DNA from 2 places in the Pseudomonas sp. JV414 genome. Region 1 is predicted to be linked to the other one. Evidence: riboswitches for the same ligand, from Rfam matches in the RefSeq annotation. Region 1 holds a riboswitch; the other holds the start of a gene.
What was found. A riboswitch is a leader RNA that binds a small molecule or an ion and turns the genes downstream of it on or off. The one in region 1 is predicted to bind cobalamin.

Region 1 (3,404 bases):
CAAATGGGGTGCTTCGGGGCTGGACTGGGCGAAACCAGTGGTGTTGAGAATCACCCCCGCCTCGACTTCATCCAGCAAGTCCTCAACCACCGTCAGGCAGCCGGGCTCTTTCAGACTGGCCAGCGCAATCGGCAACGGGTTCAACCCCGCCGCCTGCAAACGCTGGCAGAAAATATCGATGAAACCAGTGTTCGCCGCCTGCAAATGCGAGCGGTAAAACAGCACTGCCGCCACCGGCTGATCAGCTTGCCAGTCGGCTTGCCAATCCTTCAGTTCTGCGGGGCTTTTTTGCGGGTGGTAAATCGCGGTGCGTGGCAGGGTTTGCGGCTCGGACCAGGCGTAATCACGGTCCAACCAGCGATTGGCCAGGCAGCGAAACAGGTCGAGCGCATTGGCCATGCCGCCCTGACGCAGGAAGTACCAGAGCCGGTCGCGGTCTTGCGGAGTTACGGTGCTCAGGTCACTGAGTTCCGGGTCCGGACGATCGTCCCCCGGCACCAGAATCAGTTGCACGCCGCGCTCGGACAATTCCACCAGACGCTCGATGCCATAACGCCAATAGGCGATGCCACCGTGCAGCGAGATCAGAATCACCTTGGCGTGGCGCAGCACTTCGTCGACGTAGAGATCGACCGAGGCGTGATTCTGCACCTGCATCGGGTTGGCCAGGCGCACGCTCGGGTAATCGTCGGGCAACTGCTGCGCCGCTTCGGCGAGCAACGCCAGGCTGGAATCGCCGCTGCACAGGATCACCAGCTCGGCGGGGGTTTGTCCAAGGTCGGCAATGTTGTCATCCGACACGAAACCGCCGGGCTGGGTCCTGAGCAGGTGCATGGTTTAAACGCTGAGCGCAGCGCGCAATTGCGCTTCGAGCGCAGCGGCATCCAGGTCCTGACCGATTAACACCAGACGGGTGGTGCGCGCTTCTTCAGCGCCCCACTGACGGTCGAAGTGCTTGTCGAAGCGCGTGCCCACGCCCTGGATCAGCAGGCGCATCGGCTTGTTCGGCACTGCTGCAAAACCTTTGACCCGAAGGATGCCGTGCTGGACCACCAATTGAGTCAGCGCATCCATCAGCAGGCTTTCGTCGGCTTGCGGCAGCTCGATCGAGATGGAATCGAACGCGTCGTGGTCATGCTCATCGTGATGGCCGTCTTCACCCTCATGGTGATGATCGTGATGGCTGTGGCGGCTGTCGATGTGTTCTTCGGAACCGGCACCGAGGCCGATCAGCACGTCCAGTGGCAGACGACCGCTGCTGGCTTCGATGACTTTCACCGCCGGCGGCAGTTCTTCGGCGACTTCCAGGCGCACACGGGCCAGGTCTTCAGCGCTGATCAGGTCGGCCTTGTTGAGGATCACCAGATCGGCGCTGGCCAGTTGGTCGGCAAACAGCTCGTGCAGCGGCGATTCGTGGTCCAGGTTCGGGTCGAGTTTGCGCTGGGCATCCACTTGATCCGGGAACGCAGCGAAGGTGCCAGCTGCAACGGCCGGGCTGTCGACCACGGTGATCACCGCGTCAACCGTGCAGGCGCTACGGATTTCTGGCCATTGGAAGGCTTGAACCAAAGGCTTTGGCAGGGCCAGGCCCGAGGTTTCGATGAGGATGTGGTCGAGGTCGCCGCGACGAGCGACCAGTTCGCGCATCACCGGGAAGAACTCTTCCTGAACCGTGCAGCACAGGCAGCCGTTGGCCAGTTCGTAGACGCGACCGTTGGCTTCTTCTTCGGTGCAACCGATCGAGCACTGCTTGAGGATTTCGCCGTCGATGCCCAGCTCGCCGAACTCGTTGACGATCACCGCGATGCGACGACCCTGAGCGTTGTCGAGCATGTGGCGCAGCAAAGTGGTTTTGCCCGAGCCGAGGAAGCCGGTAACGATGGTGACGGGGAGTTTGGCCAGTGTTTTCATCGGATGCCCTTTGGCAAGGTGGCGGGCATACGGGACGACGACCGCTGCTGCAAATGCGCGCGGAAGATTTCGCCACCGGATCACCCCGCCCGGTTGTAGTGAGAATTCGTTTCGAGGCAGGTCTCCTGGCTGACGGTGTGCCGGCCTTATTGGCCTGGCATTCGCTGCGCCTTCCCGCGAACCTGAGGGATCAGGGCTTGCAGTGGCGTGGCAGCGAACATCACCGTTCACAGTTGCGGGGGCAGCCGCGGCATCGACCGCGTTCCCTTCTTAGCTTCGGCAAACGCCGAAGAACCTCGAAAGCGCAAGGCTACGCATCGTGTGGGGGCGGGTCAATGTCCACATGACATCTGCGGCGCTCCCTTCGCGAGCAAGCCCGCTCCCACTTTTGACCGCATTCCCATGGAAGAACTCGGTTCAATGTGGGAGCGTGGCTTGCCCGCGATGCAGGCGACTGGGTTCCGAGTTGAGAACCCATGCCAATTGACGCCCAACCCCCGCCCATGCTCTCCTACACGCCTTGTTACGGGTGCCCTTCACAGGGTGAAACGGGAAACCGGTGAATCATGTGCTTTACTCAAAGCCATGTCAGTCCGGTGCTGCCCCCGCAACGGTAAGCGAGTGAAGCGTCAGATCCACTGTGCCTGTCATACGGCATGGGAAGGTGATGCTTGCAGGTGTCGGCGCAAGCCCTGCCCCTCGCGAGCCCGGAGACCGGCCCGCAACACAAAGTGACTTTTACGTTCACTGAATAACAAACCCGCGGTGGGCGGGCGCTGTTCGAAATCTCTGCGTGCCCCGGCGTGCGGAGGTTTTCATGCGCTCTATTCACCCGCTGACAGACCAGAGGGAAGCGCCATGTCGATCATCAGCAGCACCGGCAGCAACACCGATAAAAAGAGCACCATCAGCACCACCACTACCCTGAGCCAACGCCTGACCGCCGCTTTTTGTGCGTCGATCCTTGGCGCCAGTCTTGTGTATTTCGCCGGTTTCTCGCACATCGAAGCGGTGCACAACGCCGCGCACGACACCCGTCACAGCTCCGCCTTTCCGTGCCATTGAGACCTGCTGACATGATCAAGCGTATTGCGCAAACCGCAGGTTTCAGCGGGCTGCTGGCCGCCCTGCTGCTGACCCTGCTGCAAAGTTTCTGGGTGGCCCCGCTGATTTTGCAGGCCGAGACCTACGAAAAATCCGAGCCGGCCGCTGTCGAAATCCACGAGCACGCCGCGGGTGCTGTCACCGCTCACACCCACGATGCCGAAGCCTGGGAGCCGGAAGACGGCTGGCAGCGCGTGCTGTCGACCACCGGCGGCAATCTGGTGGTAGCAGTCGGTTTCGCTTTGATGCTCGCGGGCCTCTACACCTTGCGCGCTCCACGCCGTACCTCTCAGGGCCTGCTCTGGGGTCTGGCCGGTTATGCGACATTCGTGCTGGCGCCAACTCTCGGCCTGCCACCTGAGCTGCCGGGCACTGCCGCGGCGGATCTG
Region 2 (3,404 bases), on a different contig from region 1:
GAGGCTCCCAGGCCAGACCGTTTGGATTACGGATGCCCGAGGCGAAGATCCGGTGATTGCCGGTGGCGCGATCCACTTCCCAGATTGCCGCGCGGCCTTCCTCCTGATCCATGCCGTTTTCACCGACGTTGCTGTTCGAGCCCACGGTGACGTACAGCTTGCTGCCATCCTTACTGGCGATGACGTTTTTGGTCCAGTGATGATTCAGCGTGCCGCCCGGCAAATCGACTATCTTGATCGGCTGCGACTTGATCGCGGTCTCACCGTTTTCATAGTGGAAGCGCAGCAGGCGATCAGTGTCGGCGACGTACAGGTCATTGCCGACCAGGGTCATGCCGAAGGGCGAATTGAGGTTTTCCAGGAACACCGTGCGGGTTTCGGCGACGCCGTCGTGGTCCTTGTCCCGCAGCAGAGTGATGCGGTTCGGGCTGGGGACGCCAGCACCGGCGCGGCCCATGACTTTGCCCATGACCCAGCCACGAATGCCTTGTCCATCATCGGGTTTGGGCGGCGCGTTGGTTTCGGCCACCAACACATCGCCGTTAGGCAACACATAGAGCCAGCGCGGATGATCGAGGCCTTCGGCAAACGCCGCCACTTGAGTCCCTGCCGCGGCGACGGGTTTCTTACCTTCAGGCCAGCCGATCGCCGGGGCGATGTTCACCGTCGGGATCAGGGTTTTATTCGGTTCTGGCAGCTTGGGCGAGGGGCCTGTGCCATCCGAGACTTGCAGGCTGGAGGTTTCACCACAGGCGGCGAGCCCTCCGGCGAGCGCGATGATGAAAACGAGCTGGGGTTTGCGCATTACTGATCTTCCCTATGAATGCATTGACGTAATCATAGAGAAGCGTAGACGCTTGATGGTTCAACCCGTCAGCCGCGGGCTTCCTTGAGTAATACGGCGATCCCTGGATGGTAGTTGCCGGCTTCATTGCGCAACTTGCGATAGGCGTAAGGGAAATACCAGGCCACGGCGCAGCTGGGTTCCTTCTGCAAGTCGTCGAGCATGTCCTGCAGTTCTTCCGGTGTAGCGCTCTGCTGAGCTTTTTGCGGCGCAACGAACAGGCAACCGAGTTTCAGGTCGCTGGCGTAGCTGATTCGCTTGGCCTCGCTGGTGATGTCCTGTAGTGCCTGAGTCAGGTTCAGGCTGTTGACCCGCGGCCAGCGTTGAGTGGCTTGAAGGTAGGCGCGTTGTTCGGCGGTGGCTTCGGGAGTGGCGATAAACAGGTCGGCGCGGCCGTTGCGTTCGCCTTCTTCGTTCTGCTTGCGCGTCGTCGTTTGTTGCAAGGTGACCATTTCTGCCATCCAGGCCGCGGCGGAGAGCAGGCCGAGGTTGGCTTTTTCGTCGTACCAATAAGGTGTGTCGTTATCGCCGCGCACAGCGTTGTAGCGGTCGATACAGTCAAACCAGCGTTCCAGCACCGGTCGCAGGAATTCCAGCTTCGGATTGCTGATGATCATGCCTTGCATGTTGCTTACCCTTGTAATTGTGTTGTTGGGTTCTATGGCGCTTTGATATCACTGCTGACAGTGTGGTGCAAGATTGGTGTCAGGTAATTGATGGGCGGCAGTATATCGAGTGCCCACGCTTTGTCTTCAATTGACGCTCCACCCCCAACCCTCTAACCTTCGCGGCTTGTTTCAGGTGCTCTGTGGCGATGGCCGACAGAGTGAAACAGGGAAGCCGGTGAGTGGCTATCGTCAAGCGACGAAGCGTCATGATCCCGGCGCTGCCCCCGCAACGGTAAATGAGTGAAGACTGCGCTTTGAGCCACTGTGTTGATGTCAACATGGGAAGGCGCGCAGTCAGGCAACACGCCGCTCATGAGCCCGGAGACCGGCCTGATTCATCCAACGGCATCACGGTGGGCGATGCCAGGCTTCTTGCCGTCTATTCTTGTGCCTGCCCGCCGTTATCCAGCCTCAACGGAGAGCTCCCCCATGACTGATACTCCCGATCGTGACGAACGCCATCTCGCGCGCATGCTGCGCAAAAAAGCGGTGATCGACGAACGCATCGCCAACTCCCCGAATGAATGCGGTTTGCTGCTGGTGCTGTCCGGCAACGGTAAAGGCAAGAGCAGTTCGGCGTTCGGCATGCTTGCGCGGTCAATGGGCCACGGCATGCAGTGCGGCGTGGTGCAGTTCATCAAGGGGCGCACCAGCACCGGCGAGGAGCTGTTCTTCCGGCGCTTCCCGGAGCAGGTGCGTTTTCATGTGATGGGCGAGGGCTTCACTTGGGAAACCCAGGACCGCCAGCGCGACATCGCCGCCGCTGAAGCCGCGTGGGCGGTGTCCCGCGAATTGCTGCGTGATCCGGCCATTGGCCTCGTGGTGCTCGATGAGCTGAACATCGCCCTCAAGCACGGCTACCTCGATCTCGATCAGGTGCTCAGCGACTTGCAGGCCCGTCCACCGATGCAGCACGTGGTGGTCACGGGTCGTGGCGCCAAACCAGAGATGATCGAGCTGGCCGACACCGTCACTGAAATGGGCATGATCAAGCACGCCTTCCAGGCTGGAATCAAAGCGCAAAAAGGCGTCGAACTGTGACTCAACCCCGTCATTGCCCGGCGGTACTGATCGCCGCGCCGGCCTCCGGTCAGGGCAAGACCACCGTCACCGCCGCGCTTGCCCGTTTGCATCGCAATCAGGGGCGCAAGGTTCGCGTGTTCAAATGCGGCCCGGACTTTCTCGACCCGATGATTCTCGAGCGCGCCAGCGGCGCACCGGTTTACCAACTCGACATGTGGATGGTCGGCGAGCAGGAAAGTCGACGTCTATTGTGGGAGGCCGCTGGCGAAGCCGATCTGATCCTCATCGAAGGCGTCATGGGGCTATTCGACGGTACGCCGTCCAGCGCCGACCTGGCGCGGCACTTCGGTGTGCCGGTGCTCGGCGTGATCGACGGCACCGCCATGGCGCAGACGTTTGGCGCGCTGGCCCTGGGTCTTGCGCGTTATCAACCGGACTTGCCGTTTGCCGGTGTGCTGGCCAACCGGGTCGGCACTGTGCGCCATGCGCAGTTGCTCGAAGGCAGCCTGACTGAAGGCTTGCGCTGGTACGGCGCGTTGTCCCGGGAGACCGGGATCGAATTGCCGAGTCGGCATCTGGGCCTGGTTCAGGCCAGCGAGCTGAATGATCTCGACCTGCGTCTCGATGCGGCGGCCGACTCCTTGGCCAGCAGTTGCGATGTGGCTCTACCGCCGGCCGTGGAATTCGCCGCGCCTGAAATGATCGCCGCCGAACCGTTGCTGGCCGGTGTGCGGATTGCCGTGGCTCGGGACGAAGCTTTCGCGTTTACCTACGGCGCGAGCCTGGATCTGCTGCGGGCGATGGGCGCCGAATTGTTTTTCTTCTCGCCGATCCGCGACACCGAATTGCCAGAAGCAGATAGCCTGTAT

Region 2: it holds a riboswitch for cobalamin, as region 1 does, so the genes downstream of both, cobO (cob(I)yrinic acid a,c-diamide adenosyltransferase) here and cobW (cobalamin biosynthesis protein CobW) in region 1, are expected to answer to the same signal.

The regions. Positions count from the first base shown of each region.
Region 1 covers NZ_VYKC01000002.1:617,990-621,393, forward strand. The annotation lists gene cobN (cobaltochelatase subunit CobN) at 1-834, opposite strand, end outside; gene cobW (cobalamin biosynthesis protein CobW) at 838-1,911, opposite strand; cobalamin riboswitch at 2,009-2,225, opposite strand; cobalamin riboswitch at 2,422-2,649, shown strand; gene F6R97_RS03735 (CbtB domain-containing protein) at 2,770-2,976, shown strand; gene F6R97_RS03740 (CbtA family protein) at 2,988-3,404, shown strand, end outside.
Region 2 covers NZ_VYKC01000022.1:122,470-125,873, forward strand. The annotation lists gene F6R97_RS24515 (PQQ-dependent sugar dehydrogenase) at 1-805, opposite strand, end outside; gene F6R97_RS24520 (hypothetical protein) at 874-1,470, opposite strand; cobalamin riboswitch at 1,627-1,861, shown strand; gene cobO (cob(I)yrinic acid a,c-diamide adenosyltransferase) at 1,942-2,553, shown strand; gene F6R97_RS24530 (cobyrinate a,c-diamide synthase) at 2,550-3,404, shown strand, end outside.